Regions from separate parts of the Halioxenophilus sp. WMMB6 genome, predicted to be linked through region 2. Evidence: predicted binding sites of a transcription regulator. Region 2 holds the regulator's gene; each other region holds the start of a gene.
The links. The regulator FNR, encoded in region 2, switches genes on or off when oxygen is low (the NO sensors DNR and NnrR bind a similar motif). The targets are predictions, from matches to a motif close to TTGATCTAGATCAA.
Positions count from the first base shown of each region.

Region 1: a site for FNR is predicted at 6,233-6,246, ahead of SBL51_RS07655 (universal stress protein). Genes of this name have one in related genera too.
Region 3: a site for FNR is predicted at 4,205-4,218, ahead of SBL51_RS07475 (phosphoketolase family protein). Genes of this name have one in related genera too.
Region 4: a site for FNR is predicted at 3,683-3,696, ahead of hemN (oxygen-independent coproporphyrinogen III oxidase). Genes of this name have one in related genera too.

Region 1 covers NZ_JAWMQR010000002.1:434,140-441,782, forward strand. The annotation lists gene SBL51_RS07635 (ATP-binding protein) at 1-3,350, shown strand, start outside; gene speD (adenosylmethionine decarboxylase) at 3,567-4,049, shown strand; gene speE (polyamine aminopropyltransferase) at 4,049-4,894, shown strand; gene SBL51_RS07650 (type III PLP-dependent enzyme) at 4,962-6,116, shown strand; gene SBL51_RS07655 (universal stress protein) at 6,309-7,112, shown strand; gene SBL51_RS07660 (PAS-domain containing protein) at 7,290-7,643, shown strand, end outside.
Region 2 covers NZ_JAWMQR010000014.1:15,811-23,453, forward strand. The annotation lists gene SBL51_RS22330 (lysylphosphatidylglycerol synthase transmembrane domain-containing protein) at 1-127, opposite strand, end outside; gene SBL51_RS22335 (NAD-dependent epimerase/dehydratase family protein) at 518-1,531, shown strand; gene SBL51_RS22340 (ArnT family glycosyltransferase) at 1,553-3,097, shown strand; gene SBL51_RS22345 (phosphatase PAP2 family protein) at 3,126-3,809, shown strand; gene SBL51_RS22350 (Hsp20/alpha crystallin family protein) at 4,045-4,461, shown strand; gene fnr (fumarate/nitrate reduction transcriptional regulator Fnr) at 4,556-5,293, opposite strand; gene SBL51_RS22360 (coproporphyrinogen-III oxidase family protein) at 5,441-6,640, opposite strand; gene SBL51_RS22365 (hypothetical protein) at 6,629-6,760, shown strand; gene SBL51_RS22370 (hypothetical protein) at 7,168-7,311, shown strand.
Region 3 covers NZ_JAWMQR010000002.1:387,784-395,426, forward strand. The annotation lists gene SBL51_RS07470 (Na/Pi symporter) at 1-1,566, opposite strand, end outside; gene SBL51_RS07475 (phosphoketolase family protein) at 1,610-3,988, opposite strand; gene SBL51_RS07480 (mechanosensitive ion channel family protein) at 4,249-5,091, opposite strand; gene SBL51_RS07485 (hypothetical protein) at 5,262-6,056, opposite strand; gene SBL51_RS07490 (cation:proton antiporter) at 6,254-7,643, shown strand, end outside.
Region 4 covers NZ_JAWMQR010000003.1:120,540-128,182, forward strand. The annotation lists gene SBL51_RS09510 (AraC family transcriptional regulator) at 1-315, shown strand, start outside; gene SBL51_RS09515 (LysE family translocator) at 417-1,049, opposite strand; gene SBL51_RS09520 (PhzF family phenazine biosynthesis protein) at 1,189-1,983, opposite strand; gene SBL51_RS09525 (PLP-dependent aminotransferase family protein) at 2,219-3,607, shown strand; gene hemN (oxygen-independent coproporphyrinogen III oxidase) at 3,786-5,171, shown strand; gene SBL51_RS09535 (GMC family oxidoreductase) at 5,206-6,753, opposite strand; gene SBL51_RS09540 (hypothetical protein) at 6,760-7,347, opposite strand; gene SBL51_RS09545 (DUF2905 family protein) at 7,475-7,643, opposite strand, start outside.

The sequences.
Region 1 (7,643 bases), on a different contig from region 2:
AGGATGACCTGGGCGATAAGCACCGGCTGTTGGAAAACCAGGTGGTCAGCATTCGCAATCAGATCCACTTCCTGCGCGAACTGCCCCCCATCGACGGCATTGTTCGCGCCACCCAACACCAGGGGCTGGACCCCTTCGACGGTACCGAACTCAACCAGTGGTACCTGCGCCTGCAAACCATCTTCAGCGCCTACCTCGCCAGCCACCCGGAGATCGCCCAGCTGCGCCTGATTGGCATGGCCAACAACGGCCTCGAGCTGGTGCGCGTCGATAACCGCTATCAGCGGATTACCGTGGCCAGCCCGGAAGAGATGCAGACCAAAGCCCACCGCGACTATTTTCAGAACGCCAGCCAGCTCGACAAAGATTCCATCTACTTAAGCCCGATCAACTTCAACCGCGAACACGGCCAGTTGGATATCCCCGTGTGGTCCACCTACCGGGCCGCACTGGGCGTGTTCGATAACAGCAACCGGCTGTTTGGCCTGGTGGTTATCAACTACCGTGCCGAGCCGTTAATGCAGCAGCTGCAAAGCAATCTGCCCCACGGCACCTTTTATCTGCTCAACCAACAGGGGGATTTTTTAATTCACCCCAACCCCAGCAAACGTTTCCGGTTTGAGATGGGCCAACCCTACACTTGGCAAAATGAGTACGGCGAGGAGCTGCCCACTTTCGATCAGCGTCACTGGCAGGACACCCGCGACCACAGCCGCTACCTGGCGACCACCTTCACTTTGGGCAGCGCCCCCAACCTGGAGCAGCTCTACCTGGTGGAGATGCTCAACACCGGCGCCTTCAATGGCCTGCTGTGGAGCCGCTTCACCCAGAACGCGGCGTTTGTCGTACTGTTTTATCTGATCGCTCTGGCTATCACCCTGCTCTACCATCGCGTGGTCATCAACCAACGGGCGATGCTCAATGCCCAGGCCCACTATCAGGCGGTGATTAACTGTTCCGCCGATGCCATTGCCATCCTCGACCCCTCCGGCATTATCCGCGAATGGAACCGCGCCGCCATTGAGCTGCTCGGCTTTAACGAGCAGGACGCCCAGAGCCAAAACTTCGGCCAGTGGCTGCTGCCGGCCGCCGACCTGCCCCAGTACCAGCGGCTGCTCGGCGATATCAGCAATGGTGGTACCGCCGGCCGCCTGACCACCAGTTACCTGCGCTCGGCCAGCGGCAATGTGGAGGTTTCCATCAGCCTCACCGGCATCCCCGGCGCCAAGGGCAAAATCAGCCATGTGGCGGTGATTATTCACGATCTGAGCGAGGAGCGTTCCAACCACCGCGCCCTGCAAAACCTGAGCAACGAGCTGGAGGCGGAGGTGGCAGAACGCACCTACGAGCTGAGCCAGGTACGCGACCAGGCGATCGCCTCCACCCGCACCAAAAGCCGCTACCTGGCCGACATGAGCCACGAAATCCGCTCCCCCCTGAAAAGTCTGTTCGGCCTGCTCAATCTGATTCGGCAACAACCCCTGAGCCTGCGCCAGGCCAGCTATCTGGAGCTGGCCGAGTCGAGTGTGAAATCGCTCACCGATCTGCTCGACGATGTCTTGGATTTCTCGGCCATCGAAGCGGGCAAGCTGGAGTTGAAACAGGTGGAGTTTGAGCTGAAGCGGCTGCTGCATTCGGTCTGCTGCGCACAGGCGATTCATGCCCAGGCCAAGGGGCTGGAGTTTGTCGTCGACGCCGCCGGTATTGCCCACAACCTGGTCGCCAGCGACCCCAACCGCCTGCGCCAGATTCTCAACAACGTCATCAGCAACGCCGTGCGCTTTACCAAACGCGGCCAGATCTGTGTGGTGGCCAGCACGCGGGAGCTCTCTCCCCGGGATGTCTGGCTCGATATCGCCGTGCAGGATACCGGTATCGGCATACCAACGGAGATGATGGCGCAGCTGTTTGCCCTGCCCTCACCCACCTCCACTCAGGCCAGCAAGCGCGGCACTGGCCTGGGGCTGGTGATTACCAAACAACTGTGCGACCTGCTCGGCGGCACCATCAAGGCCACCAGCCACGAGGGCAACGGCAGCTGCTTCACTCTGGAGCTGCCCATACAGCCGCTGGCGAGCGCCTGGTCGGAACCGCCGCTGATCAACCTTAGCGGCAAAACCGTCACCATCGTACAGAACAGCGCACTGGCCGCCAACGCCCTGGCCAAACTGCTGCAACAGTGGGGCGCGCAACCGCAGGTGGTGGCCACCATCGATCGCCTCACCGAGCAAGCTCTGCTGCCGCGCCTCGACTGCGACCTGCTGATCGTCGACAGCGATCTACTGGCGCGCTACCGCCAGCTGTTTCGCGAGAGCCTGGAGGGCCACGGCCAGCGGGAGGAGCCCGGTTACCTGCTGATTACCGAAAACCTTAGCACCGGTGAATCCCTGGCCAACGAATTCAGCCGGTTCGAGCATGTGCAGCTGGTCAGTAAACCGCTGACACTGGTCAATATGGAGCAGGCCCTCTCCGGCTGGTTTGCCGCCGACCATCGGCGGCAACAGCCGGCCGAGCCGGATAACCCAACCAACCTCAGTGGCAAAACCGTTATGGTGGTCGACGACAACGTCCTGCATCGAGAGGTGGTGGGCGGCATTCTGGAAACCGCCGGCGCCCATCTGGTGTACGCTCAAAACGGCAAGGAGGCGATTGAGCGCATTCGCTTTGGCGATTACAGCGGTGACGCCGCCGACCTGGTATTGATGGATTGCCAGATGCCGGAGATGGACGGCTTTGAGGCCAGCCGGCTGTTGCGCGGTGGCATCGCCGGCCCCAAAGGCAAGCGCCTGCCGATTATTGCCGTCACCGCCGGCGCCTTGAGCGGCGACCGGGAGAAGTGCCTGGCGGCCGGCATGAACGACTACCTGAGCAAACCCATTGACCACTTTACCCTGCTCGCCAAAGCGGAGCAGTGGCTCTCAGCCGAACCCTCGGCCACGGTTGCGGAACAAGCCAGTGACAACGCCTCTGCCGCCGCGCCGGTGGCCACGCCAGAGAGCAACGACGCCCTCTGGAATCAGCAGTCGCTGCTCAACCTGGTGGGCAACAGCCAGGAGCGGCTCTGTGCGGTACTGCAGAAATTTGTTGAAAGCAGCCCCAACGATGTCGATCGGATTCGCAGCGCCCAGCAGCGGGGCGACTACCAGGCGCTGCGCCAGCACGTCCACACACTGAAAGGCGTATGCGCCACCATCGGCGCCACCGCCCTCGCCAATCTCTGTGCCGCCATCGAACAACAGGCCTACCACAGCAACGCCGAACAGTTGGCCCAGGCCACCACCCGCCTGGGCCAACTGCATCAACAACTGCTGCAATCGCTACACCGGGAAATTGCGGAAAAACGCGCCTGACGCTCTCCTCACATCGATTTTTGAACTGGGTATTAAATATTTGTTGCTGCGCGGTTTTTTTGTTGCACCGCAGCTAAAAATCGATACAATCGGCGCTCCTTTCACAACTGAAACTATTTTATGCGAGTCCACTAAAGCACCATCGTTCAAGCCCAGAAGGTAGAAAGCGGTGGTGGCTGACAGACATAGTCCACTGCGAACCGGAGGATTGCTTTGATGCGAAGTGCCGTTGATGCCCTCGTACCAACCGCTTTTGGCGGATCATCTTGTGGTAATGAGCCTGTAGTCTCTGACCAGGTCACCCAAATCATTACTGCTTCTGACGATAAAGATCACTTTATCACTCGAGACGGCGTTACTTTCGCTGGTTCACACCTGATTATCGATTTATGGGGCGCCAAGTACCTGGACGACATGCAGCGCATGGAAAATGCAATGCGTCGTTGTGTTGAGGTCTGCGGTGCCACCCTGTTGCACATTCACCTGCACCACTTCGCCCCCGATGGCATCTCCGGCGTAGCCGTACTGGCCGAGTCACACATCAGTGTGCACACCTGGCCGGAGCGCGAATACGCCGCCTTCGACGTCTTTATGTGTGGTGACGCCAAACCCGAGCTGGCCATCATTGAACTGAAACGCGCTTTCTTTCCAAGCCGGATTGAAGTCAATGAACAGCTGCGCGGGGTAATCCGGGACTAATGAAACGTTACAACGAAACCCTGTACGACGCCTGGCAACAGTCGTTTTCCATGGACGAGGTGCTGTTCGAGGCCAACACCGGCCAGCAGCACCTGGTGATCTTTAAAAATGCCCTCTGGGGCCGGGTAATGGCCCTCGACGGCATTATCCAAACCACCGAAGCCGACGAATTCATCTACCACGAATCGCTCACCCACATTCCCCTCTTTGCCCACGGCAACGCCAAGCGCGTGCTGATTATCGGCGGCGGCGATGGCGGCATGCTGCGCGAGGTGTGCAAACACCCGGGCGTGGAAGAGATCGTGATGGTTGAGATCGACGAAGCGGTGGTGGAGATGGCGCGCACGCACCTGCCCAACCACAGCGCCGGCGCCTTTGATGACCCACGCTTTACCCTGGTGATTAACGACGGCGCCCGCTTTGTGGCCGAAACCGACCAGCAGTTCGACGTTATCATCTCCGACAGCACCGACCCCATCGGCCCCGGCGAGGTTCTCTTCACCCAGGATTTCTACGCCCAGTGCAAACGCTGCCTGACGCCCGGTGGTGTGCTGGTCACCCAGAATGGTGTGCCGTTTTTGCAGCCGGATGAGTTGGTGAATACCTTCAAGCGCCAAAGCCAGCACTTTGCCGACCACACCTTCTACACGGCGGCGGTGCCCACCTACGTCGGCGGTGTTATGGCCTTCGCCTGGGCCACGGATAACCTGCAACTGCGCCAGGTTGACCGCGCCACCTTGCAACAGCGCTTTGCCGATGCGGCGATCACCACCCGCTACTACACCCCGGATGTACACCTGGGAGCTTTCGCCCTGCCACCCTACCTGGCAGACCAACTCAAGTAAGAGCGCCGGACCAGGGCCGCCCCGAGGCAGGCCATGGCCACCGGCAACTGAGGAGGTGGCGCCCGCCATGGACTCTCTCCCCGCGCCGCCCGTGGTGGTGCGCAGTCAGGCCGACAGCGAGCCCCTGCGCGCCCTGCTTGCCCGCCATGGTTCGCCACTGCTGGTACTCGACCCCGACATCATCCGGCAGCGCTACCAGGCACTGACCGCGGCACTGCCCGGCGTGAAACTCTACTTTGCCATTAAGGCCAACCCGCACCCGAGTGTACTGAGCACTCTGGCCGCCCTCGGCAGCGGTTTTGATATCGCCACCTCCGGCGAGATCGATCTGCTCAAGGCCGAGCGGGTCAGTCCTGAACGCTGCATCCACACCCACCCCATCAAGCGCGACCAGGATATCCGCGATGCCCTGCGCTTTGGCTGCACCACCTTTGTGGTCGACAACCTCTCCGAGATCGCCAAGTTCAGCCCCTACCGCAAGCGCGTCGGCCTGCTGCTGCGGGTCAGCTTTCCCAACCCCGACTCGCCGGTGGATCTCTCCCGTAAGTTCGGCTGCACCCCCGAGCAGGTGGTGGCCCTGGCGGAACAGGCCGATGCTTTGGGGCTGCATGTGAAAGGGCTCTCCTTCCACGCCGGCTCCCAGTGCCTAAGCCCGGAAAACCACCAGCTGGCCATTGCCCGCTGTGCCGAGTTGATGCTCGACTACAACCGCCGCCATGAACGCCCCTTCTCCATTTTGGATATCGGTGGTGGCTTTCCCGTCCCCTACGGAGTCGACACCCCCACCATCACCGACTTCTGCCAGCCGTTGCGGGCGGCGCTGGCGGCACTGCCGCCGCACTTCACCGTGCTGGCCGAGCCGGGCCGTTTTCTGGTGGCCGAGGCCGGCACCGCCATCACCACGGTAATCGGCACCGCCGAACGGCCGGGTGGCCCCTGGTACTACCTGGACGACGGTGTTTACGACCTGTTCAGCGGCCGCATCTACGACCACGCCACCTACCCACTGGAGGTGTTTAGTGATGATGCCAAGCGCCTGCCGTCGACCCTGGCCGGGCCCACCTGTGACAGTATTGATGTGGTGGCCGAGCAGGTTGCCCTGCCACCGCTTGAGATTGGCGACATTGTCGTGGGCAGGGTGATGGGGGCCTACACCAACGCCTCGGCCACCGACTTTAATCTCTTTCCGCGCGCCCGGGTGGTGGTGACAGAGAGCGCCTGACTAGCGGCCCTGCAGGGTGCCCGGCAAGCGCGCCCCACCACTGGCGTAAATAAGCGAGTACAAAAGTGACAAGCGGGGCTCAGGTTGTTTAGAATCAAGCGCTTATGCCATGTTGATTGTGGCAGATCAAAGTCATGCCACTGCCCATCATTAAGCTGGATCGAGCATTAACCATAAGAGCGGAGATACCCAATGACACTTGAAAAGAAAATTCTTGTCGCAGTCGACCCAACCAAGTCCAAGCAGTTGGCCTTGGAGTTGTCGACCAATGTGGCATCTCTCCATTTGGAAGAATACAGCCCGACTTTGAACCTGCTGGTGGGTATCGACCCCGGCAACCACGACACCAGCGCCGATAACGAAGCCCTCTATCGCGACAAAACCTACTTTGAACAGCTGGTCGCGCCGTTGAACGCCGCCGGCCTGGCCACCAGTGTGCGGGTCTCCTGGAGTAACAACTGGGCCGACAGCCTGATCTACAACGCGCAACAACTGGGCGCCGACTCCATTATGGTTTCCCACCCCGGGGCCGACAGCAACCGCGACTTCAGCGATGAGTTCTGGCACCTGCTGCGCAACTCGCCAATCCCCGTAAGCCTGATCTCCTCAGCCGATACCCCCGCCTGCAAAAACATTCTGGTGGCCATCGATATCAGCGACGAAAAACTGACCGATCTCAACCAACGCATGCTCAGCACCGGTCGCACTCTGGCCAAGATCTACGGCGCGCAGCTGCACATCGCCTACGCCTACCCCTCCTCCATGGACTACCCCGACCGCGGCCGCCTGGGACGCGCGCTGGATATTCCCAACGAGAATCTGCACCTGGCCCAGGGTTCACCCGACGAGGCGCTGCGCGAGATCTCCGCCGAACTGAAACCCGACACCATCATTTTGGGGGCCACCCGTCGCTCCGGTATTCGCGCCGCGCTGCGGGGCCGCAAACTGGCCGAGATTTTAAACAACATCAAACACAACATGTACGTGGTGGTCTGATCCGATGGCCAGCGGTGGCCACCGCTGGCCTGCCACCGGGGCGCGCCTGTTCCGCCGCCGCGCAACAGACACAGGCCTTGGAAATAACAATAACCCTCACCTGCGTGTGGGGCACGGAGGCTTGCCGGAGCCTATCCCGACTTCGTTCAGGGCTCAGTCCCAACTGGCACCGACTACTTGAGTAACCAAATCTTCCTACTGCTGGTTTGCGCCTACGCCGGACTGCTGTTTGCCGTGGCCTGGCTGGCTGACCGCTACAGCGCCCAACTGCAAGCCAGTGGCTGGCGGCCACTGATCTACGCCCTCTCTATTGGCGTCTACTGCAGCTCCTGGACCTTCCTCGGTGCCGTCGGTACCGCCATTACCCGTGGCTGGCTGTTTCTGCCCATCTACCTGGGCCCCATTCTGATGTTTGTCTTTGGCTGGCCAGTGCTGCGTCGGCTGCTGGTGATCGCCCGGCGCAATCGCATCACCTCGGTGGCCGACTTTATCGGTTCGCGCTATGGCAAAAATCAGTGGCTGGCGGCGATT
Region 2 (7,643 bases):
CTACCTGGAGTAGAAGGATGAGGACGAGGGCTCCCAGTAACCACTTCCATGGGTTCAAGCCCGGCCAGCTTTGCTTGGTTGAATTGTGTGCGGGCATAGCGCTAACGAAGCCGAGTTGTTTGAGCATTTTTGGTGGTCATTCTTTACTGAAAACGGTTTTGCCCAGCACTGCTGTTAAGAGGGTAGGGTTGCATAACTGGGCATCGACGCTCTTTCAACTCCTCTGGCGCTTCTGTCGAGCGATTGTATATCGGGTTAATCGTGATTTTTGACAGAGCCAGACCAAAAGTTGCCTCCCTTCACAGCTGCATCCTTTGTTTGGCTCGCGATACTATTATGCTATTTTGACAGAATTGTTTCGGTAACGAAAAGTCGTTGTCAAAAAAGTGTTACTAGGCTGTAGTATTCTCTATTCGCCTTAAAGTTTTCTTAAGGGTGGATGAGGTATTCTTACAGCAACGCTGTTCTTCGATACCAGCCGGTCGCCTATTTCCAACCACATCGTCAGATAATTGGCATGATGTCTGAGCACGAACTACAAAAATTTTTCAAGGGAAAATCGGTACTCGTTACTGGGGTTGCCGGGTTTATCGGTTACTGGGTGGCCGAGTATCTGCTTTGGTGCGGTGCCAAGGTGGTGGGTATCGATAACCTTAATGAATATTATGATAGCCAATTGAAGCTAAGCCGCCTGGCGTTGTTGGAAAAGCACAGCCATTTCGTGTTTCGGCGGTTGGATCTCAGTGACGGTGCTAGCCTCAAAGCACTGTTTCCTGAGTTTGACTTCGATTTGGTAGTGCATTTAGCGGCCCAGGCGGGTGTTCGCTATTCAATCGATAACCCTGACGCCTACACTGAGTCCAATCTGGTTGGGTTTATGAACATACTGGAGGCGTGCAGAGACAACCCTGTTGATCACCTAGTGTATGCCTCCTCGAGTTCAGTCTACGGCAATAGTAGCGAAAGTATGTTCACTGAGGAGCAGGCGACTGATCGGCCAGTGAGTTTGTATGCTGCTACTAAAAAGGCTAACGAGGCACTGGCCTACAGCTATGCCCATCTTTACCAAATTCCGACAACTGGCCTGCGCTTTTTTACGGTCTATGGCCCTATGGGGCGACCGGATATGGCGTACTTTAAATTTGCCGAGGCCATCCGCCAGAAGAAGCCCATTGATATTTACAATGAGGGAGACCTCTATCGCGACTTTACCTATATAGATGATATTGTCGATGGCCTGGTAAAAGTTGCGCTAAAACCCCCCGCGGCCAGTGGCGGCAATGCACCCCACCGCATACTTAATATCGGCAATAATAAGCCGGTTAAACTCTCTTACTTTGTCGAACTGTTGGAGCAACTGCTTGGTTGTGCTGCCGTTAAAAATTATGTCGGCATGCAGGCGGGGGATGTTTACCGAACCTGCGCCAACATCGACCGTATCCATGCATTGGTTGGCTTTACGCCTGCGACACCGATTGAAGTGGGCCTGGAGCGCTTTGTTGAGTGGTTCCGGGAGTATCGGCAACTCTAGTTTCAACAGGCATGGTTTGCGATGACGGAGCTTGATAACACGCCACACACCCCTGCCTCTGTATGGCAGAGCGTTGGTTTAAGCGCAGTCTGGCGTAGCCCGGTTGTACTCTTCTATAGTCTACTTTTGTTGGCATTCTGCTACCGTTGTTACCTTATCTGGCAGCCCTATGTTGGCCTATTTTACGATGAGATCTACTACTACCATTGGTCATTAAGCCCGGATCTCGGTTACTACTCCAAGCCGCCAATGTTGGCCTGGTTGATTGGGGCGTTCACCTCTATTGCCGGTGACTCCAAAGAGGTGATTAAATTTTCTGCACTCTGTGCCTGGACGCTAACCAGCTGGGTTGTCTATCGGATAGGTTCTGATTTTGGTGGGAGGCACAGCGGTGCCGCCGCCGGCCTGCTCTTTTCCAGTATGCCCTTGGTGGGTTTCTACAGCCTGTTTATTACCACGGATTCTGTGCTACTGCTTTTTTGGTCGCTCAGCCTTTGGCAGCTGTTGTGGGCTTTTAAAACCGGGGCGCTCTATCGTTGGGCTTTAGTGGGGCTCTTTGCTGGCTGCGGGATGCTGAGTAAATACAATTTCGCAGTATTTCCTCTCACGGTTTTTATCTATCTGTTACTCAATCGTGAGCGGCGGCCGATACTGTCGCAAGCGGGCCCTTGGCTGGCGGTGCTTATCTCCGCTGCGCTGTTTTCACTCAACGTCTATTGGAATTACCAAAATCATTGGGTCTCTTGGCAGCACACCGCCGAGATCTCACAGTTGTCGGGCAATTTGATTCATCCGCTGAAATTGCTTGAGTTTCTGGTGAGCCAGCTGTTTCTGTTGGGCCTGGTGAGCGCCTATCTGTTGTGGCGTAACTGGCGAATGGTAGCGAGCCTTATCCATCAGCAGGAGTGGGCCAGAGTTGTTTTGTGGCCTGGTGTTGGCCTGTTGACCCTCATCGCTGTGCAGGCGCTGTTTAGCCGAGCCTTTGCCAACTGGGCTGCGCCGGCACTGATTAGCGCGGTGCTGCTGCTCGGCGCTGTGTTGCGGGAGAGGCCGAAGTCTTTGATGGTGGCGGTTGTCTGTAACTGGCTGCTATTGGCGATTTTTTATCACTACCCGGTGCTACTAAAGCAGGCTGGCGTTGAGTCGACCACCAAGAATAATCCATATGAACGCGTGCTGGGTTGGGATGAGCTCGGCAATCGCTTGCAGCACTATAAAGCAGACTATCCCGCAGCCGTGCTGGCGAGTGACTCGCGCAAGCTGCTGGCCTATTTCGGTTACTACCTCTATCCTGGCAGCAATAATTTTGCCTATTGGAACGAAGACGCTGGCCACATTCAGGATTACTACGATTTAAAAAATAATTTCAGTTATTGGCAAAATAACGATAGGCAGGAGTTTCTTTTTCTGACCAACAGCCCAGTAGCTGCACCGTTCATAGAACGATTTATGGACGTTCAACTATTGGAAACAATTCAAGATTATCATGTTACATCTGGCAAGCTCTTATATATTTATTGGCTAAGAGGGTTTCATGGTTATGGAGAAATGGTTCCTAAACAGTAGAACTCTAATACCGCGTTTGGATGTGGTCTTGTTTTTTGTAACAACGATCGTTTTTATTCTGTGGCCTGAGATCGATCTGTCCGTCAGTAGCACCTTTTATCACCACGGCTTTAATCTGGCCGCTCAACCGGAAGTGGTATTTATCTACCGCTTTTTCGCTAAAATTCACTTTCTTTGGTTGCTTATTCTGTTGGCCCTGCTTCTGCTCAGCCAATGGCAGCTAATTATTAAGCGGGGCGCCAGTAACTGGCATAAACTTCGGCAGGCTTCTGGTTATCTGTTTGTATCACTGCTGCTGGTGCCTGGCCTGCTTGTTAATACACTGTTAAAAAACAACACCACTGGGCGAGCACGTCCTGGTGATATTACTATTTTTGGCGGTGATTTACCCTTCACTGCACCACTCACCTATTCCGGCGCCTGCGATACTAACTGCTCCTTCGTCAGTGGTCATGCCGCCATTGCTTTTTTTACGATAGCCTTGGCCTGGGTGTTTGGTGATAGACGCTGGTATGTGTTTGGCTTTGCACTTGGTTGTTTGGTTGGGCTGACGCGCATTATGCAAGGAGGCCATTTTCTGAGTGATGTGGTTTTTGCTTATTGGGTGGTGCACTTTGGTTGTCAGTGGTTGGCTGAGTGCTTCCGTTTGGATCCAATTTTTCATAGTCCAGCTACCACCGCTTACCCGCTGCCGCAACTCTCTAATCGATAGCAGAGTAGTTATTGCCCGCCTTAATTAACTGTGCGGCTAGATATGCCAACTTGGTATTGGCTATGGTTGACGTATCTCAAAAAAATAATGTCTCCCAGTAGTACCTTAACGGGCATGTTGTACTCAAAGGTTGGTGAGCGAGAAAAGGTGGGATTTGGCAGTGTAGTGTTTGGTGTGTAGTTCGCTCTAACCTTTTTCTAAATGCAATGCATAGTGATTTCAGGAGGGAGTAACCATGAGTTTAGTACCACGCAATTCACTTTGGGATATCGATAACTTCTTCGACTCTTTCTTTGCCCCCGGGGAAGGCGCTGCCGGAGTGTTCGCACCGCGGGTAGATATCAAAGATAAAAAAGATCACTACGAAATTCGTGCTGATCTGCCAGGCGTTAAAAAGGAAGACATTCACGTTACCGTGCACAATGGCCTGCTAACCTTGGATGCCAAAATGGAGAGTGACGAGAAGCAGGAAGAGGGCGATAAAATCATTCGACGTGAACGCCGGTTTGGTAGCTACCAGCGCAGCTTCAATTTGGGGCCAGGTGTGCAGGAGAGTGATATCAGCGCTCAGTTTGAAAATGGCGTGTTAACCTTGCAGGCGCCGAAGGCACAAGAGTTGCCACCCACACAAAAGAAAATTGAGATCAAATAGTGATGGACGCTGCTGTGGCCAACTCTGATGGTTCAGCCCAGCGTAGTGGTAGAGCTGGAGCAGAAGAGTTGTAAGCAGCAGCGCTTATGACTGGCTAGCGGGAGCCGACTTCCTGTTCGTAAGTGCAGTGAGTACCGGCCAGTTCGCTTAACCCCACCAAATCGATGATGGTGATGTCCCGCTGGCTGACCGCGATGAGCTCCTCTTTTTGGAAGCGTCGAATCAGGCGGCTAACGGTTTCTATGGTCAGACCCAGGTAATTGGCGATGTCAGTGCGTGACATGGAAAGGCGGAACTGGGTTGCTGAGTAGCCGCGCTGAGAGTAGCGGCTGGAGATGTTGATGAGCAAAGCGGCCAATCGGTCTTCGGCTGAGCGTTTGCCCATCATTAACAGGAACTCATTGTTGCTTTGGATCTCTGCCGAGAAGAGGTTATAAAGCTGCTGCTGCAGGGCTGGTACTTTCTGTGACAAGGTGTCCAGCTGAGCCTGGGGTAAAAAGCAGACGCTGCTGGTCTCTAATGCCTCTGCGAAGGTGTTGTGAGTTTTGCCGTGATAAGCATCAAAACCCAAAATTTCACCAGGGAATGCAAATTCTGTGATCTGACTATCGCCGTTGGTGGCGATCACAACTGATTTGAAGCTGCCAGAGCTAATGGCGTACAGGCCATCAAAGTGGTCGCCTGAGTGGTACAGCGTTTCGCCGGCGTGGAGTACCCGTTTCTGCTGGACAATCCCCTCAAGATGATTGATGTCCTCCCCGGATAGGGTGTGGGGCAGACAAAACTTGCTGACGGCGCAATTGCTGCAGCGAACGTAGTTACTGTTGGCCATAGCGTTTTAAAATCCTAGGCGGGTGCGGTAAAGGGAGAGTGTACAAAAAAAATGGCGAGAGTGCATGCCTTCAAAGAAGGTAAATCGTAAGTAGCTAATAAGCAAGTTATGCGGGCTAAATGGCGCCCCTATCGCATGAATGGTTAACTAGTGCGCCAAGTTGCTATCGAACAGTGCTGCCAGCTCGGCTGCGAACCAGCGCCCTGAGCCGGTCAGCCCAAAGCTGTTGGCATCATTTTGCAGTATGTTATCGGTTTTTAGGCAGTTCAGCACTGCCATCTCATCGGCAAAATAATCATCAAATGGCTGCTGCCACCGCTGTTCAAAATCTCTCTTGCTAATACTTTGATTACAAAGAAGTTTTTCGGCTACAAACTGACGAGCCCGGTCATCCTCGTTGAGATACAACCCCCGGCTAATCGAGTGGTTCTGTTTAACCACCTGTTTGGTGTAGTCGCGCAGGTGGCGCTGATTCTGCCACAGGGCTGACGGTGTACGGCTGATCGCCGATTGGCCTATTCCCAGTTGAAAATCAAAGGGTTGGCTGCCGTAGCCCCGGTGAAAGCTATACAGAATGCCGTGCTCGGCAGCGTTATAGAGTGGGTCGGTGTTGCGCATAAACCCAACAGCGCCGAGTGGTGCGTAGCCTTGGGTCAGCCAGAACTCTGCCGCCAGATTTTGCAGGCTCACCAGTGTATTGGAGTCAGGTATCTCAGCTTCATTGAGTTGGGCCTGGGTTTGAAAGGTCGCCGGCTCGAACTGAAAGTGGCGCATAAACACACGTGTCGGCTGAAGCCTGGCAACCTGCTTTAAGGTGGCAGCGAAGCTGGCTTGCGTTTGGTAGGGGAGGCCGTAGAGCAGGTCGATGCTAATCAGCTTGATACCAGCCTGACGGGCGGCTGCGACCGCATCCTGTACCGTTTGGCCGGTATATTTACGGTTGGTGGCCTGCTGGACATCCACGTTGAAGTCTTCCAGACCAAATTGAACACGATTAAAGCCCAGACTTTTGATGAGTTGTGCCATTTCAGAATCGAAGAAGCGCGGGTCAATTTCGATACAATAATCCCGGTCGGGGCTAGTCGACACACCAAATTGGTCACGTATACCGCTCATCAGCCTGCGCAGCTCATCGGCCAACAGAAAGGTGGGGGTGCCGCCACCAATATAGAGCTGTTTTAACGGTGATTGGGTGAGTGGGGTGTCATGCAGAGCCTCGCCATACCACTGGATTTCACGCCGGAGCATATCCACATACTGTGCAGCCAGACCATATTGGCGGGTGACAACGATATTGCAATTGCAGAAATTACATACTTCGCGGCAGAAGGGGACGTGGACACACACAGCAAGCTGCCGGCACTCACTGCTTATGTCACGCAGGGCAGCGGCATCCAGGTTGAAATCCGTGAGCCGGTCAACGAGTGGTTGTATGGCTTGGATGCCTGGCAGATTGTGCAGTTTTGACCATATGTCTGTTGCTGGCGGGGAGAATGTGGCCATCGAAGTACTAATCCTAATTATCTAATAGACGCTCTCTGGGCCGTCACTGTTTGGCTGGCCCCCCTGCTTATGCGTCACGCTTTTGTGAATCTCTGCTTTCACTTGCGCGCCGCAATCGGCGGTTATCGTTATTATCCAGAGCAACCTTGGCTCCTCGCAAACGCTATGGGCGCCTATCCTGCGTCCATCTGCTCTAAATCAATTGCCAAGTTACTGTAACTACTCCCCACCACAACAGGTTGACATGTGTCAAGCCCCTGGGGGCGCCAAGGCGTAGTTTGCAAACTGTGGAGAGGGCGAATGACTTCTCCAAAATTGCCGGCTGCGTCCGGTAAAAGAGTAGCAAGCCAAATCGAATTGAGGGTTCAAAAATGTATATTGATACCGTTGTTTTGTCTGGGATTATTGTTGTTGTTGCCACTGCCGCCGTGGTGATCTATGCAACTAAATTTATGGTCAGTCATATTCGTGAAGAGTTGCGAAAAAACCCACCGGACGCACCTGCCCATAAATAGTTAAGCGGTTGATTGGTATTTTCGGGTAGCCGAGTACGTCGGGAAATGAGCGCATAAACTTGAACACTTGTATTGTTTGCGTGTAGCGCTAATTAGCACGGCTATTTGGGGAAAGCGGGTGAATAACTGTGCGCAATCCCTAACATGAATGTCGTTAAAATCGAATCCAGGTGTTACCGCTGATCGAGTTCCGGGTTTGGTCAGCGAGTGACCACTCCTATCTCGCCCGTTGTCTGAATCTGGTCTGAGTCGATAGTGCTCTTTACTGTACGGAAAATGGATAAGCCCGGCCGATTTAAATACCAGCGGGCGACTTCGCTGTTGTGTAGATA
Region 3 (7,643 bases), on a different contig from region 2:
CGCCTTCAACCACTGCTGGGCCACGTGCAGCGCCACCGCCATCATATCGATAATGGTCATCATGGTATCGAACTCCACCCGCCCCAAGGCTCCGGCGCTGACCAGGCTGGCTTTAACTTGGTCGTGCAGAGCCTGAATCTCCACCAGCGACTGCTCGTAGTCGGTCTCCGGGCTCATGGTCAGCATCGCCAGCACCCCGGCCTGATAGCTCTCCAGTGACGCCTGCAGGTAGGCCAGATCCTGGGCGGCGATCTGCTCCAACTTGTGGTAGATGCCATCGGCATCGTGGGCGGTGCTCAACAGGTACTGATCGATGCGCAGCAGGCTGTCGAGTTGGTGACTGGTCTCTTCGGTGAGGGCGTTTTTCTGCAGCCCGACAATAAATTTGGAGATGCCGGCCGAGAGGCTGAGCACATGCTTCAGCTCATAGGCGATCTCGCTCGGCTGGGCGCGACCGTAGTAGAGACAGAGGTGACTCAGATTGCGCACCCGCTCGGCCAGGGCTTCCAGCTCCAGCACCAGCGCATTGACCGCCAGCACCGGCGTGGTGGCGATGGCTTTATCCAGGAACTGCGGCTGCAGGGTGCGCTCCTCGCGCTCGATAAAACGGCCCTCCAGGTAGCGCGCCAGAATGTTGGTTAACGGCAGCGCCAGCAACACCCCCAGCACGTTAAACACCGTATGGAACATGGCCAGGGTGACCGTAGGGTCGGCCTCCAGCTCCAGAAATCGGCTCAAGGCGTGCACCACCAAAAACAGCAGCGGCAAGATCAACAGTGCCACCACCGCCGTGCCGACATTAAACAGCACCTGCGCCAAAGCCACCCGCTTGGCGTTGGCGGTGGCCCCGATGGAGGCCAACAGCGCCGTGGTGGTGGTGCCGACGTTAGCGCCAATCACCATGGCCGCCGCCGCGTAGATACCCACCACGCCGGTGGCGGCAGCGGTAATGGTGAGAGCAATGGAGGCGCTGGAGGATTGGGTGAGAATGGTCATCACAAAACCGATCACCAGAAACAGCGCTATCTGCCCCGGCCCCTGCAGAGTGATGCGGGTTAAATCGAAGGCCGCCACCAACCCCTCGAAAGCATTTTTTAAAATATCGATGCCGACAAAAAAGAGGCCGAAGCCGACCAGCGCCATGCCCAGGGCCGCCATTCGCCCCTCGCGCTGCACAATGCGGGCGATCATACCAATGCCGATCATAGGCAGGGCAAAGGCTTCAATATTTAATTTAAAACCGATCAGCACCACCAGCCAGCCGGTGATGGTGGTGCCGACATTGGCCCCGTAGATCACCCCCAGGGCGCGGTGCATCGACAACAGGCCAGCGTTAACAAAACCGATGGAGGCAACGGTTACCGCGCTCGAGGATTGCACAATGGCGGTCATTAAAAAGCCGGAAAAAACCCCGCGCAGGGGCGTACGCGTCCAGTTGGCCAGAACGTCGCGCAGGGATTTACCGGCGGCCTGTTTGAGGCCGTCGGTCATCATGCCCACGGCCAGCAGGAACAGCCCTAAACCGCCGAGCAGTGCGCCGGCCAGTGCTACGTAATTGACTGCCATTTTTTATTGGTTACCTTCTACTGCCTGCAACGACCGGGGCGGATTACAAACTCCACACCCAGTTCTCCTCCTCGGGCAGATCGACCCCCACCTCGTGGGCATAGGCCTGACACTGCAACTGCCGGTGACGATACTTCTGTTTGGCGTGAGCGCCGGCCACCTGCAGCGCCGGCACCCGGTCGATGACATCGATGGCCAGGCTGAAGCGGTCGATCTCGTTTTTAATGGCCAACTCCAGCGGAGTGTTGATATTGCCCCGTTCTTTGTAGCCGCGCACGTGTAAATTGCGGTGATTATTGCGCTTGTAGGCCAGGCGATGAATCAGCCAGGGGTAGCCGTGAAAATTAAAAATAATCGGCTTGTCTTTGGTGAACAGGCTATCGAAATCGGTATCGGTCAGGCCGTGCGGATGTACGTGCGGCGAGGCGATACGGAACAGGTCCACCACGTTGATAAAGCGCACCTTTAACTCGGGGAAATCAGCGCGCAGCAGGGCCGTGGCCGCCAGCGCCTCCTTGGTGGGAATATCGCCGCAGCCGACCAGCACCACATCCGGCTCCTGGCCGTCGTCGTTGCTGGCCCACTCCCAGATACCCAACCCCTGGTCGCAGTGGCTGATCGCCTCGTCAATGGCGAGATACTGCATATGCGGCTGCTTGTCGCACACCATAACGTTGATCTTGTTTTCACTGCGCAGGCAGTGGTCGGCGGTGGCCAACAGGGTGTTGACGTCCGGCGGCAGATAGACCCGTGTCACCAGCGGGCTCTTATTAACCACCACATCCAGAAAACCCGGGTCCTGATGGGTGAAGCCGTTGTGGTCCTGGCGCCAGACGGTGGAGGTGATGAGCAGGTTGAGCGAGGCCACCGGCGCCCGCCAGGAGATAGACTCACACATCTCCAGCCACTTGGCGTGCTGGTTGTACATGGAGTCGATCACGTGCACAAAGGCTTCGTAGGTGGCAAACAGTCCGTGGCGGCCGGTGAGCAGATAGCCCTCAAACCAACCCTCCAGGGTGTGCTCCGAGAGCATCTCCATCACCCGGCCGTCGGCGCTCAGCTCGCCGCCGTTGTCATCCTCCGGCAGGCGCTCGGCCAGCCAGCACTTTTTGGTCACCTGGTAGATATCGTCGAGCTTGTTGGAGGTGGTCTCGTCCGGGCCAAAGACGCGAAAGTTATCGCGGTTGCTCTGCATAATGTCGCGCAATAGCTGCCCCAGGGGGCGGGTGTTGGGCAGGTGGATCTGCCCCGGGTGCAACACCTGGGCGGCGTAGTCGCGAAAATCGGGCAGGCGCAGGTTGCGTTTCACCAGGCCGCCGTTGGCGTGGGGGTTGGCCCCCAGGCGCCGCTCGCCCTTGGGCGGGAAGCTGGCCACCTGGGGTTGCGGCCGGCCCTCACTGTCAAACAGCGCCTCGGGCCGGTAGCTGCTCAGCCACTCAATCAACAGCTGCAGCTGCTCCGGGTTGTCGCGCACCTCTTTCAGCGGCACCTGGTGCGCCCGCCAGAAGCCCTCTATCTTGTTGCCGTTGAATGCTTTCGGGCCGGTCCAGCCCTTGGGTGAGCGCAGGATAATCATCGGCCAGTGCACCCGCTGCGCCTGGCCGCTGGTGCGCGCCTGCTGCTGGGCGGTGCGAATGGCGGCAATGCACTCATCCATGGCTTTGGCCATGGTGTTGTGCATCGTCTCGGGGTCGTCGCCCTCGACAAAATAGGGGCGCCAGCCGTAGCCGGTGAAGAGCGCCTCCAGCTCGCCATGGGGTATGCGGGAGAGCAGGGTCGGGTTGTTAATCTTGTAGCCGTTCAAATGCAGAATCGGCAGCACGGCGCCGTCGCGCACCGGGTTTAAAAATTTGCTGGAGTGCCAGGCGGTGGCCAGCGGGCCGGTCTCGGCCTCGCCGTCACCCACCGCCACGGTGACAATCAGCTCCGGGTTGTCGAAGGCGGCACCAAAGGCGTGCGAGAGGCTGTAGCCCAGCTCGCCACCCTCGTGAATGGAACCCGGCACCTCCGGCGTGCAGTGGCTGCCGGCGCCGCCGGGAAAAGAGAAGTGTTTAAAGAGCTTCTGCAGGCCGCTTTTGTCCTGGCTGAACTCCGGGTAGACCTCGCTGTAGACCCCATCCAGGTAGGTGGGCGCAATCACCCCCGGGGCACCGTGGCCGGGGCCGGCCAGGAAGATCGCCTCCAGGTCGAACTGGTTAATGGCGCGGTTCAGGTGGGTGATCATAAAGGCCAGGCCCGGGCTTGAGCCCCAGTGGCCCAAGAGCCGCTGCTTCAGGTGTGCCGGTTGCAGTGGCTCGGCCAGCAGCGGGTTGTCGCGCAGGTAGATCATCCCCGCCGCCAGGTAGTTGCAGGCCCGCCAATAGGCATCCAGCTGCTGCCGTTCGGCCTCGCTTAAATAGCTGGTGTTACTCTCTGTTGTCATGTGCTTGCTCCCTGGCTGGTGCCCGGTTGTTATTGGTGTTCGACGGCGATTGAGTGATCGCAAAAGGCGCCGCCAGCGCTGGCTGCTCTCGCCGTGCGCCGACCTTCAGCTTCGGCGGCAGGGCAAAAGTCTATGCAGACGCCCGCCAAATAGCCATGCCCACAACCCCCGCGCAGGGCGCCGACAGCCCACTGGGCCGGGCAATTGGCTATTAGCTTGATCCGCCTCAAGCCAATAGCCTGAAGCCAGGCGTGCGAGGATTACTCGCCCTCGGCTTCTGGCCCGGCCACGGGAAAGGGGCCGGTGGCGGAGCCGGCGTAGAGTGACAGGTGGGGAAAGGGAATCTCAATCTGCTCGGCATCGAAGCGAGCTTTAATGCGTTCGTACATATCGCTTTTAACATCGCGCACCAGCTCGCGCTGGGTCCAGACCGAGAGCTGCAGGTCCACCGACGAGGCACCAAAACCGGTAACGATGCAAAACGGCGTTGGCTCTTCCAGCACGCGCAACTCGTCATTGGCCAGCTCCAGCAGCACCGCTTTCACCCGCGCCAGCTCCTCCTTGTAGGCCACCCCCACCAGCAGGTCGATACGGCGAATGGGGTAACGGGTGAGATTGACCACGGTGGTTTTAATTAACGACTCGTTGGGAATGCGCACAAACAGGTTGTCGAAGGTGCGCAGTTTTACCGACAGCAGGTCGATACTGATCACCTCGCCGGTGTCGTTGCCGATGCGCAACACATCGCCAATCTGGAACGGTTTCTCGCCCAACAGAAACAGACCGCTGATCAGGTTGGAGGCGGAGGTCTGCGAGGCGAAACCGATGGCCACCGTTAAGATACCGGCTGCCCCCAACAACACGCTCAGATCAAAACCGAGAGCGTCCACCGTCGACACAGTAAAGATGATCAACACCCCGTAGTAGATTACGCGGCTGTACATCGCCAGGGCATGGGCGGAGATTTTGCTCTCCATGGTTTTGCGAAACAGCGAGCGCAGAAAATTGGCCAACAGCCAACCGGCGGCCAAAATCAGCATCGCCTTTAAAATGGTGATCAGCGACAGGGACTCAAAAATCGATAAATCAGTGGTTTCGTTCATGGGGCTTTGGCTGCCTTAACGGTAAGAGGAGACTGGGGCCTGCCGACACTAGGGCCTGTTCACACTAATTTAGCACCTCTGTTGAGCTTGAAATGAGCTCGATCTAGGCGCGAGCCGCGTAGTTTGGTGGGCCCAAATCAGCAGTGGTGCTAAATTAGTGTTAACAGGCCCTAGGCAAAGAGGTTGGCCCAGGCGCTGATCAACATCCCCTTTTCGGTGACCTTGCGCGGTTTGGTGAGCGCTTTGACACTGCCCTGGGGCGCACCAATCTGCACCACGCCGCGGCTCTTTTCGGCATCCATGGTGATGGTCAGTGGTTCGGTGGCAAGCAGCCCCCGGGTACTGAACACCGACAGATAGGGGCAGGGCAGGCTGAGCCGTTCCAGCTTTCTCGACTCGCTGCTTTTGTTGTGAATCTCCACCGGCGTTAACACCCGGTAGGGCAGATTCAACAACTGGCTGGCATCGAGCCGGGCGTGGGTGTGTGAGCCGTAGCAGAGTTCACCATTGCCGGTGACCCCGCCCATCCAGGTATCGGACAACTGCTGCACCGGCAGCTCCTCACTGATGCGCTCCGACAACACCACCTCCAGCCAGACCGGAGTACTCACATAGAGGGTGATTTTGCTCTGCCCGGCTAATGTCAGCGGCGAGATAGGGCGCACCACCACCGGCCGGTCGGCCAGGCGCGGCAGCAGCGTGACATCGGCGGTCATGCGGTCGAGGGCGATGCGGCTGGTGGGCGCCGACTCATCCAGCAGCGACTCCTCACCCACCCACTCACTTCGGAAATCACCCAGGGCGCCCTGCTTCTGCCAGGCGTAACGCAGCTGCCACTCGTGAGGGCGGCGCTGGATGGTAAGGGTCAAATCGCCCATCGCCACCAGCAACGCCTGGGTTTTTACCTGCCAGGTCTGTTGCCAAAGGCTGCTGGTGGCCAGGTCCTGGCGTTCGGATTCGGGCATAGAGCTTCTCGTTGGTAGGCACCCGCGGCCGGGCAATTTTAAAAGCGAAATTATTCATTAAATTGTGGCGTGGCACCACTGGCCACGCCATAACACTAACGCCATGACACTGAAGTCATAACAGCGGTGCGCTGGCCCCCGGCCACCATCTTCGCTACAGTGCCAACACTTTTAACCGGGCAGAATGAGAACAGCGCTTGGAGCACGGACCCATTTTCAGTTTGGCACTGGTCGGCGTACTGGGCCTGGCCAGTCAGTGGCTGGCCTGGTGGCTGCGGCTGCCGGCGATTCTGTTTCTGCTGTTAACCGGCATTGTGATCGGCCCCGGCCTCGGCTGGCTGCACCCCGATCAGCTGTTTGGCGAGCTGCTCTTTCCGCTGGTCTCCATGGCGGTGGCGGTGATCCTGTTTGAGGGCAGCCTGACCCTGAAATTCAACGAGATAAAAGGGATGGAGTCGACGGTGTGGCGCATGCTCAGCCTCGGCTTGATCGCCAGTTGGGTGAGCATCTCCCTGTTTACCAGTTGGCTGCTGGAGCTCGACTGGCATCTCTCGCTGCTGTTTGGCGCGCTGGTGGTGGTCACCGGGCCGACGGTGATTGTGCCCATGTTGCGCTCGGTGCGGCCCAACAGCCGCATCACCAATATTCTGCGTTGGGAGAGCATACTCATCGACCCGCTCGGCGCCCTGCTGGTGGTGCTGGTCTTTAATTTTATTGTGGCCGATGCCAACGGTGGCAATGAGTGGCTGGCGGTGGCCGTGGTGTTCAGCAAAATTTTGGTGATTGGTGTGGCCTTGGGTTGCGGTGCCGGTTACCTGTGTGGCCAGGTGTTGCGCCGACAGTTAATTCCCGGTTACCTGCAAAATGTCTTCGCCCTGATTGCCGTGTTTGCGGTGTTTGCCCTGTCCGATACGCTGGAGCATGAATCCGGCCTGTTGGCGGTAACCATCATGGGCATCTGGCTGGCCAACATGGCCGGCGTGGAGACCGAAAATATCCTCGACTTTAAAGAGAGCCTGAGCATTCTGTTGATCTCCGGCCTCTTTATTTTGCTGGCTGCGCGCATCGACCTACACGACCTGATCACCCTCGGCTGGCAGGCCATTGCGGTGCTGGCCTTTATCCACTTTATTGCCCGCCCTATTAAAATTATCAGCTCCACCTTCGGCACCGACCTCACCTGGCAGGAGAAGACCCTGATCAGCTGGATTGGCCCGCGCGGCATTATCGCGGCGGCGGTCTCGGCGCTGTTTGCCCTGCGCCTGTCGCAGCTCGGCTACGCCAACGCCGACCTGCTGGTGACACTCACCTTTGTGGTGATTATCGGCACCGTGGTGTTTCAAAGCTTAACCGCCAAACCGCTGGCACAGCTGCTCGGCGTGGTGGAGCAGGCGCCCCAGGGGACGCTGTTGATCGGCGCCAATGTGGTCTCGCGCACCATCGCCCAGGAGCTGCAAAAAAATGGGTTTGATGTGCGCCTGGCCGACAGCTACCGCAGCAATGTCCGCCTCGGTCGCATGGCCGGGCTACGCGTTTTTCACGGCAACCCGGTCTCCCGCCTGGCGGAAAAAGAGCTCGACCTGGTGG
Region 4 (7,643 bases), on a different contig from region 2:
AGCTATTGGCCGCGCTACTCGCGAATTGTTTTAGACCAACTGCAAACGCCTGAGCAGTTGCAAACCACACAAATTGAGCCGCTGGCCAAACAACTCAATATCACTTCGCGCACGCTGCGACGAAAACTGGCCGAAGAGCACACCACGTTTCAAGCCTTAAAACAGTCGGCGCAACGCGATCTAGCCCTCCACCTACTGGCGAAAGGTGGCCTGACGCTCAACCAGGTGGCCGCCGCCGTTGGCTATTCCGACGCCGCTTCATTTTCCCGTGCCTTTAAAAGTTGGACTGGCGTCAGCCCCAACCGCTTTAAATAGCTCGTCCCTTTTACCACCGCGCCATTTTTGTTAGCCATAAAAAAACCGCACAGTTTTTAGCTGTGCGGTTTGGTTTATTCGTCATTAACCGTGGTTGCGAGTTAATTCACAATCATCAATACCGACGAGGCGGTCACCAACCCTAAAGTGCGGTTGAACCAGACAATCTTATGAGGGCTCGCCAACCATGATCGAATCTTCGCGCCCATAATCGCCCAAGCCGAACAGCAGGGTAAGCAGAGCAGCGTCTGCACGCTAATAACCGTAATAATACTCGGCACCAGCAGCTCGCCATTTAAGCTAAACGCCGAAATTCCGGTAACGCCCATGGTCCAGGCTTTGGGGTTAACAAACTGAAACAGCACCGCCTGAGTAAAGCTCATCGGCCGCGTGCGCTCTTTACCTGCACCGGGCGCACTGGCGGTGAAGATTTTGTAGGCCAACCACAATAGGTAGAGCGAGCCGATCACCTTCAACGCGGTGTGCACCACCGGAAAACGGACAAACAGACTACCCAAACCCAACGCGGTTAAGCTCATTAAAATCAGGCAACCGGCACAGATGCCTAAAATGTGTGGCAGTGTGCGCTGGTAGCCGAAATTCATACCCGAGGCGGTCACCATCAGGTTGTTTGGCCCCGGCGTAATGCTCACCGAAAAAACAAATAACAGCAGTGATAAAAAATAACCCAGCGTCAAGCTGGTGTATTGTAACTCCAAACTGGTGTCTAACATGATTTACCTTTACACAATTCCATAGGCCGGTGGCTGAAATTAATTAACACCACCGGCCTGTAATTAAATAGCGATTACCCAAGCGGCCATCGACTCTTGGGCCGCGCCCAGCTTTTGATTTTTGGGTTTGGCTTTTGCCTTACGCAAGATAGAGCGAGCCCTTCATATAGGTGACAGCGTCGCCGGCCATGGTTACCCGCGCGCCCTCCACGCAGCAGTGCAACACGCCACCGCGCTTGGAGGCCTGATAAGCCTTAAGGCTGTTTTTAGCCAGGCGTTTGGCCCAATAGGGAATCAACAGGCAGTGAGCCGAGCCAGTGACCGGGTCTTCCTCAATACCCAAACCGGCAAATCCAAAATAGCGGGAGACCACATCAAACTCGCCAGAGCCCTGAGCGGTGAGAATAATGCCACCATCGCCGGGCTGGTCGCTGAAGTGGTGAGCAAAGCCACGCACATTGGCCTCACTGGTAACCACCAACCACTGGCGGCCGGTATTCAGGCACGCCTCCGGCTCAAAGCCCAGTCGCTCGGCCAGGGCTGCCGGCAATGTTGCCGGTTCGCCCAGCTTGGCGGGAAAGTCCAGGCAGTAGCCATCGCCTTCGCGGCTCACCACCAGTGTGCCACTGGCGGTATAGAACTCCAGCCGGCTCGCCGAGCTGTAGCCCTCGGTAAACAGGATATGGGCACAGGCCAAGGTGGCGTGGCCACAGAGGTCGACCTCCACGCTTGGGGTAAACCAGCGCAGCTGCCATCCCGCCCCTTCCGGTACCAGGAAGGCGGTTTCCGAGAGGTTATTCTCGGCTGCTATCGCCTGCATCATGCTCACCTCCATCATGCCCAGCTGCGCCTCTTCCATAACCACCACGGCGGCAGGGTTGCCGGCAAAGCGCTGGTTGGTGAAAGCGTCTACTTGGTAGATGGGGAAAGTCATGGTTTTTACCCTCGTAAAATAGCGATAGTTATCCAGTAAAACACCAAATTGTATGCATACAATTTTAAGCAAAGCGTACAAATCGAAGGCAAAAGCTAACCTACTGCGTTAGATCCGCTAAATTGTACTGAATTTGGTGAGATAGAGGCAGAACAGCGATAGTTTTGCTACCCAGGAATGGGTACAATCGGAGTTTAGCGCTTATTAAACCAAGGTCAATTGAATTTTTGTCACCATGACAATTTGGCATCCCCCCGAGTTAAACCCTGAACAGCCCAAGTACAAAGCACTGGCCGACGCCATGGCTACCGCCATCGCCGCCGGCGAGCTGCAACCCGGGCAGAAGCTTCCCACCCATCGCCACCTGGCCGACCGCCTGGGCGTCACGGTCGGCACCGTCACCCGCGCCTACGCCGAAGCGGAAAAGCGGCAGCTGATTGAGTCGCGGGTGGGCAGCGGCACCTATGTGCGCAGCTACAACAGCACCGAGTTCGCCATTGGCGAACCACTGCCGGAAGAGATCGTCGACCTGAGCTACAGCATTGCCCTCAACGTCGACCAGGCCGGCCAGTTGGCCGAGGACCTGGCCAGCCTAAGTGGCAACCGGCCACTGCTAAAACAGCTGCTCAACTATCAAACCCCTGGCGGCCTGCTGCGCCACCGGGAGGCGGGCCTGCAGTGGTTGCAGATGACCGGTATCGACAGCGGTGATCTGGAACGGTTACTGATTACCAACGGCGGCCAGCACGGCTTTCACACCGCCACCGCCGCCCTCTGCCGAGCCGGCGATACGGTGCTCTCTGCCGGCCTCACCTACCCCGGCTTCTCGCTGGTGGCGCAACAGATGGGGCTGCGCCATATCGGTATCGAGTCCGACAGCGACGGCGTTATACCCGAGGCACTCAACACCGCCTGCCTGCGCTTTAAACCGAGGCTTATCTACCTCAATACCCGCGTCAACAATCCCAGCTGCGAACAGACCAGCGCCGAGCGCATCGACCAATTGGCCGAGATCCTCCAGCGGCATCAGGTGTGGGTAGTGGAAGACGATGTCCAAGGCTGCCTGCTGGATGCCAGCCAACCCAGCTTTGCCAACCGCCACCCGGAGATCACCCTGTTTGTCAGCGGCACCTCAAAAGCGCTCACCGGCGGCCTGCGGGTGGGTTACCTGCTGCCCCCCAAGCCCCTGCTGCGGGCGGCGGCCAGCGCCATTCGCTCCAGCTGCTGGATGACCGCGCCACTGATGGTGGAGATCGCCAGCCGCTGGATCACCAGTGGCGTCGCTAGCCGTTTTATCATTGAACAGCAGCGCCAACTCACCCAACGCCATGCCCTGGTGCGGCAGGTGTTAACGGGGCTGGACCTGCACTCGGTGGACTACGGCCTGAATGTCTGGCTGCTGCTGCCAGAACCGCGCCGGGGTCAAGAGTTCTGCCAAAGTCTGGAGCGACAAAAGGTGATGGCCAAGCCCTCCGCCGCTTTTGCCGCCGGCCACTTTAACGCCCTCCAGGCGATCCGTTTTTGTGTCGGGGGCGACACCAGCCTGCCGGCGCTGGAGAAGGCGTTGCACATTATCCAGGGAGAGCTGCAGCAACCCGGCCCCGAGTTCGATATCGCCCACTAACGCGTTAGCTCGGGGCCAGCGAATTGCGACCTGGCCTCCAACTCCACACCCCGCCACCGCTGGCCTCCGGCAGACTTGATGAGTATCAACCTGGCCTCTGCCACCCCGCCTACAATGGCGCCCACCGAGGTAATCACCCTCGCACAAAACTATGGGCAACAAACAAAAGGTAGGCGGCATGACATTTACCAAGGTGCACTGGAATCCGGAACTGATCAAACGCTACGATCTGGCCGGGCCACGCTATACCTCCTACCCAACCGCGCCCCAATTCGTTGAGGGCTACCCGCAAAGTGAGGTCGATGCCGCCATCGGCCGCAGTAACCAATCGGGCCGGCCGCTGTCGCTCTACCTGCACATCCCTTTCTGCGACACCATCTGCTACTACTGCGGCTGCAACAAGGTGGTCACCGCCAACAAAAAGCGGGCCCGCCCCTACCTCGATGCCCTGAAATTGGAGATCGAACTGCGCGCCAGCCAGCTGGATCACTCCCGCCCGGTGCACCAGCTGCACTGGGGCGGTGGCACCCCCACCTACATCAGCGACGAAGAAAAGCGCGAGTTGATGGCGCACACCCGTAACCACTTTCAACTGTTGGATGACGACAGTGGCGAGTACTCCATTGAAATTCACCCAGGCGGTTTAACACCAGAGACGCTGGGTGTACTGCGCGAGATCGGTTTTAACCGTCTCTCCATGGGCGTACAGGATTTCAACCCGGCCGTGCAGCAGGCGGTGAACCGTTTTAATTCGGTGGAAGAGGTGCGCGCCCTCTCTGAGCGGGCCAAGGCCGAGGGTTTTCACTCCCTGAGCATGGATCTGATCTACGGTCTGCCCTTGCAGACCCGCGCCAGCGTCAACGCCACCCTGGCGCAGGTGATTGAGCTCAGCCCCGAGCGGCTGTCGCTGTTTAACTACGCTCACCTGCCCCACCTGTTTAAAAGCCAAAAACAGATGGACGCCAGCCAACTGCCCGAGCCCCAGGAAAAACTGCAGATGCTGGCCGACGCTATCGAAACACTGCAAAACGCCGGTTACGTTTATATCGGTATGGATCACTTTGCCAAACCAGACGACCCCCTGGCCATCGCCCAGGAGCAGGGCCTGCTGCAGCGGAATTTCCAGGGCTACGCCACCCATGGCAACTGCGACCTGATCGCCATGGGCGTCTCCGCCATCAGCGCCATCGACAATATTTTTGTGCAGAACTACAAGGATATCGCCAGCTACCAGGAGGCCTTCAGCAACCAACAACCGGCCAGCTTTAAGGGGCTCACCCTCACCTGGGACGATCAACTGCGGCAGGCGGTAATCAGCCAGCTGATCTGCCATTTTCAGCTCGACTTCGCCGTCTTTGAACACGCCTGGAATATCGACTTCCAAAGCTACTTCGCCGATGCCCTGGCGGAGCTGGAGCCGATGATTGGCGATGGTTTGATTACTCGAACTGAGCAGGGGTTGCAGGTCTCCAGCGATGGGCGGCTGTTGATTCGCCGCATCTGCATGGCCTTCGATGCCTATCTGAAAGTACCGCAGGCGGTTAAATATTCCCGCATTTTGTAGGTGGCTGGCCGGAGCAATCCGGCCGGTCGAATCATCAGGCCGACGCCAGATGATTCCCCAGCCGTAACGCCAAGCCCACCAGGGTCAGTGTTGGGTTAACGGCACCACAGTTGGGGAAGACGGCGTTGGAACAGAGGTAGAGGTTGTCGGTGTCATGCACCCTGAGGTTGCCATCCACCACACCGTCGGCGGCATCGACCGACATCCGGCAGGTACTGGTGGCGTGGTCGACCCGATTGCCCCAGAAGGAGCGATCTTCAATATTTTTCAGCCCCGCCTCTTTTAACACCCCCACCAGATGCTGGTGATGCTGCTTGCGTGCGCGCAGGGTCGCCTCCGGCTCGCGGTGCTGAATTTTGGTTCGTGGCAACCCCAGCGCTGTCGTCCCCGGCGCCAAGCCAACCTCATTGCCGGGTTCATCGAAGGCCTCAATCATGCCGCGCAGCTCCACCCGGCTGTGGTTCAACACCTCATCATCAATCGCCGCCGGCGACACGCCATCCAATAAACGCTTATCGTAATTGATGCCAGAGACCTGGTTGTAGCGCAGGAAATACATCTTGCCCAGCTCTTGATACTCGGGCGAATCGAAGTGGCGACAGGCCAGAGTGGGGAAGCCCAGCTCATCGGCCAGCCGTTGCTGGTTGTTGGGGATTTCACCGGTGGCGATGGCAAAGGGGTGGGTCACCAGGTGTTTGCCCAGGTGGCCGCCCTGGTTGCCCAGGCCGTTGGGCCAACGCTCGGAGACCGACGCCAGCAGCAGTTTGGTCGACTCAATCGTACCCGCCGCGACAATGATTTTATCGGCGGCGATAAATTGTTTGGCGCCAGTTTGCGGGTTGAGCACCTCCACCCCGGCCGCCTGCTTAGGTGAGGCCATGGTAATGGCCAGCACCGGGCTCTGCAGGCGCAACTCAATGCGCCCGGCATACTCCAGCAACAACCGGTCTAGATCCGACACCGCCGTGTACTTGGCATCGAAGGGACAATAGACGCAGGTGCCAGTGGTGCGGCACTTCTCTGGGTGACGCGACACCGGCATGGCTTCGTAGCCATAGCCCAGGCGCTCCAGTGCCGGCATGATCACGCCGTCAATCGCCGAGTAGCCGGTGGCGGCAAAGGGGTATTGGCCCTGGTTGCGCGGCGGATTGGTAAGCGTCGAATCACCGCAAACATTGAGGAAGATTTCAGCCTGGGTGTAGTAGTCGATAAAATCGGCGTAGTTAATGGCCCAATTGAGCGCCCGGTCGCCTTTGACCTCGCCCAAGGCGAAGTCTTCCGGTTTCAGGCGCGGGCACCAGCCACCCCAATGGCCGGTGGTGCCGCCCTTGGCCAACATACGGCCACCGCGCAGCTGCATACCACCATCAGTATTGATATCGGCATCTTTTACCGGGTCGTTATAAGCCCGGGTAGGTGAGACACCCGACATAATCATATCCAGCCACTGCCGATAGTCGGCCGCAATAAAATCACCACCCGCCTCCAGCAGGGTAATCTGCACCGTGGGGTCACTGGCCAACAGGCGCCGGCTTACCGCCACCGCCGCCACGCCCGAACCCACCACCAACACCTGACTCACAATCCGTTAACTCCTGCGAAACGCACCTGCCTCGGTAAACGCGACATTGATAAATCCATCGTAATTTTGCGAACCAAAACGCCGGAAGCCACCGGTTTTAATCATGTGCCGCACCAGCTCGTTAAACACCCAGCGCTCCGCCCGCCCAAGCCGGGTGGCGTTACTATTTTTTAAATCCCGCCCGGCAAACAGGGCGTAGGTGTAGGCTTGGTCATCACTCTTTTCACGCGCGCGGGCCGCCATCAACAACGCGGCCGCACTTTGATATTCGGCCAGGTAGCTGGGCGCCTGCTGAGTTTTTAACTCGAGCAACGCCGGCAACTGAGCGGCGTAATCGTCCAGGCCGGGCAGCGCCCAGGCGGCAATCGCCCAACGGCAAAAATCCTGCAGCTGGCTAACGGCGCTGCCATCGAGGGAGCCGGTCTGTTCTGCCCGATAGGGTTGGTTGGCGGGAGCGTTTTTATCACCGGCAATAGGCGCCAAATCCTCTTCGGGAAGAGAGACCAACAGGCCACTCAATGGAATGAGCGCGGCAACACCGGCGGCAACTCCGGCAGAGATCAGTAAACGGCGGGTAATTTTGGCGGTCGGCATGGTGGGTCGCTGGCACAGTGAATTGTTAAGGAACTGTTAACACAACAAACAGGCATAACACAGCGCTTGATCATAACGACTCACCCGCCAATTTAAAACAAAAGGCGGCCAAATCATGGCCTTGGCGTCAGCGGCGAAAGAGGTTGAGCAGCAGGCTCAACACCAGGCTGATCAATAACAGAGAGACAACGGGAATATAGAGACCACCGGTTTTGGTTTCTATGCGGATATCACCGGGCAGGCGGCCAAACCAAGTGAATGCTTGCGGAAAGAGGTAGCACACCACACCAACCACA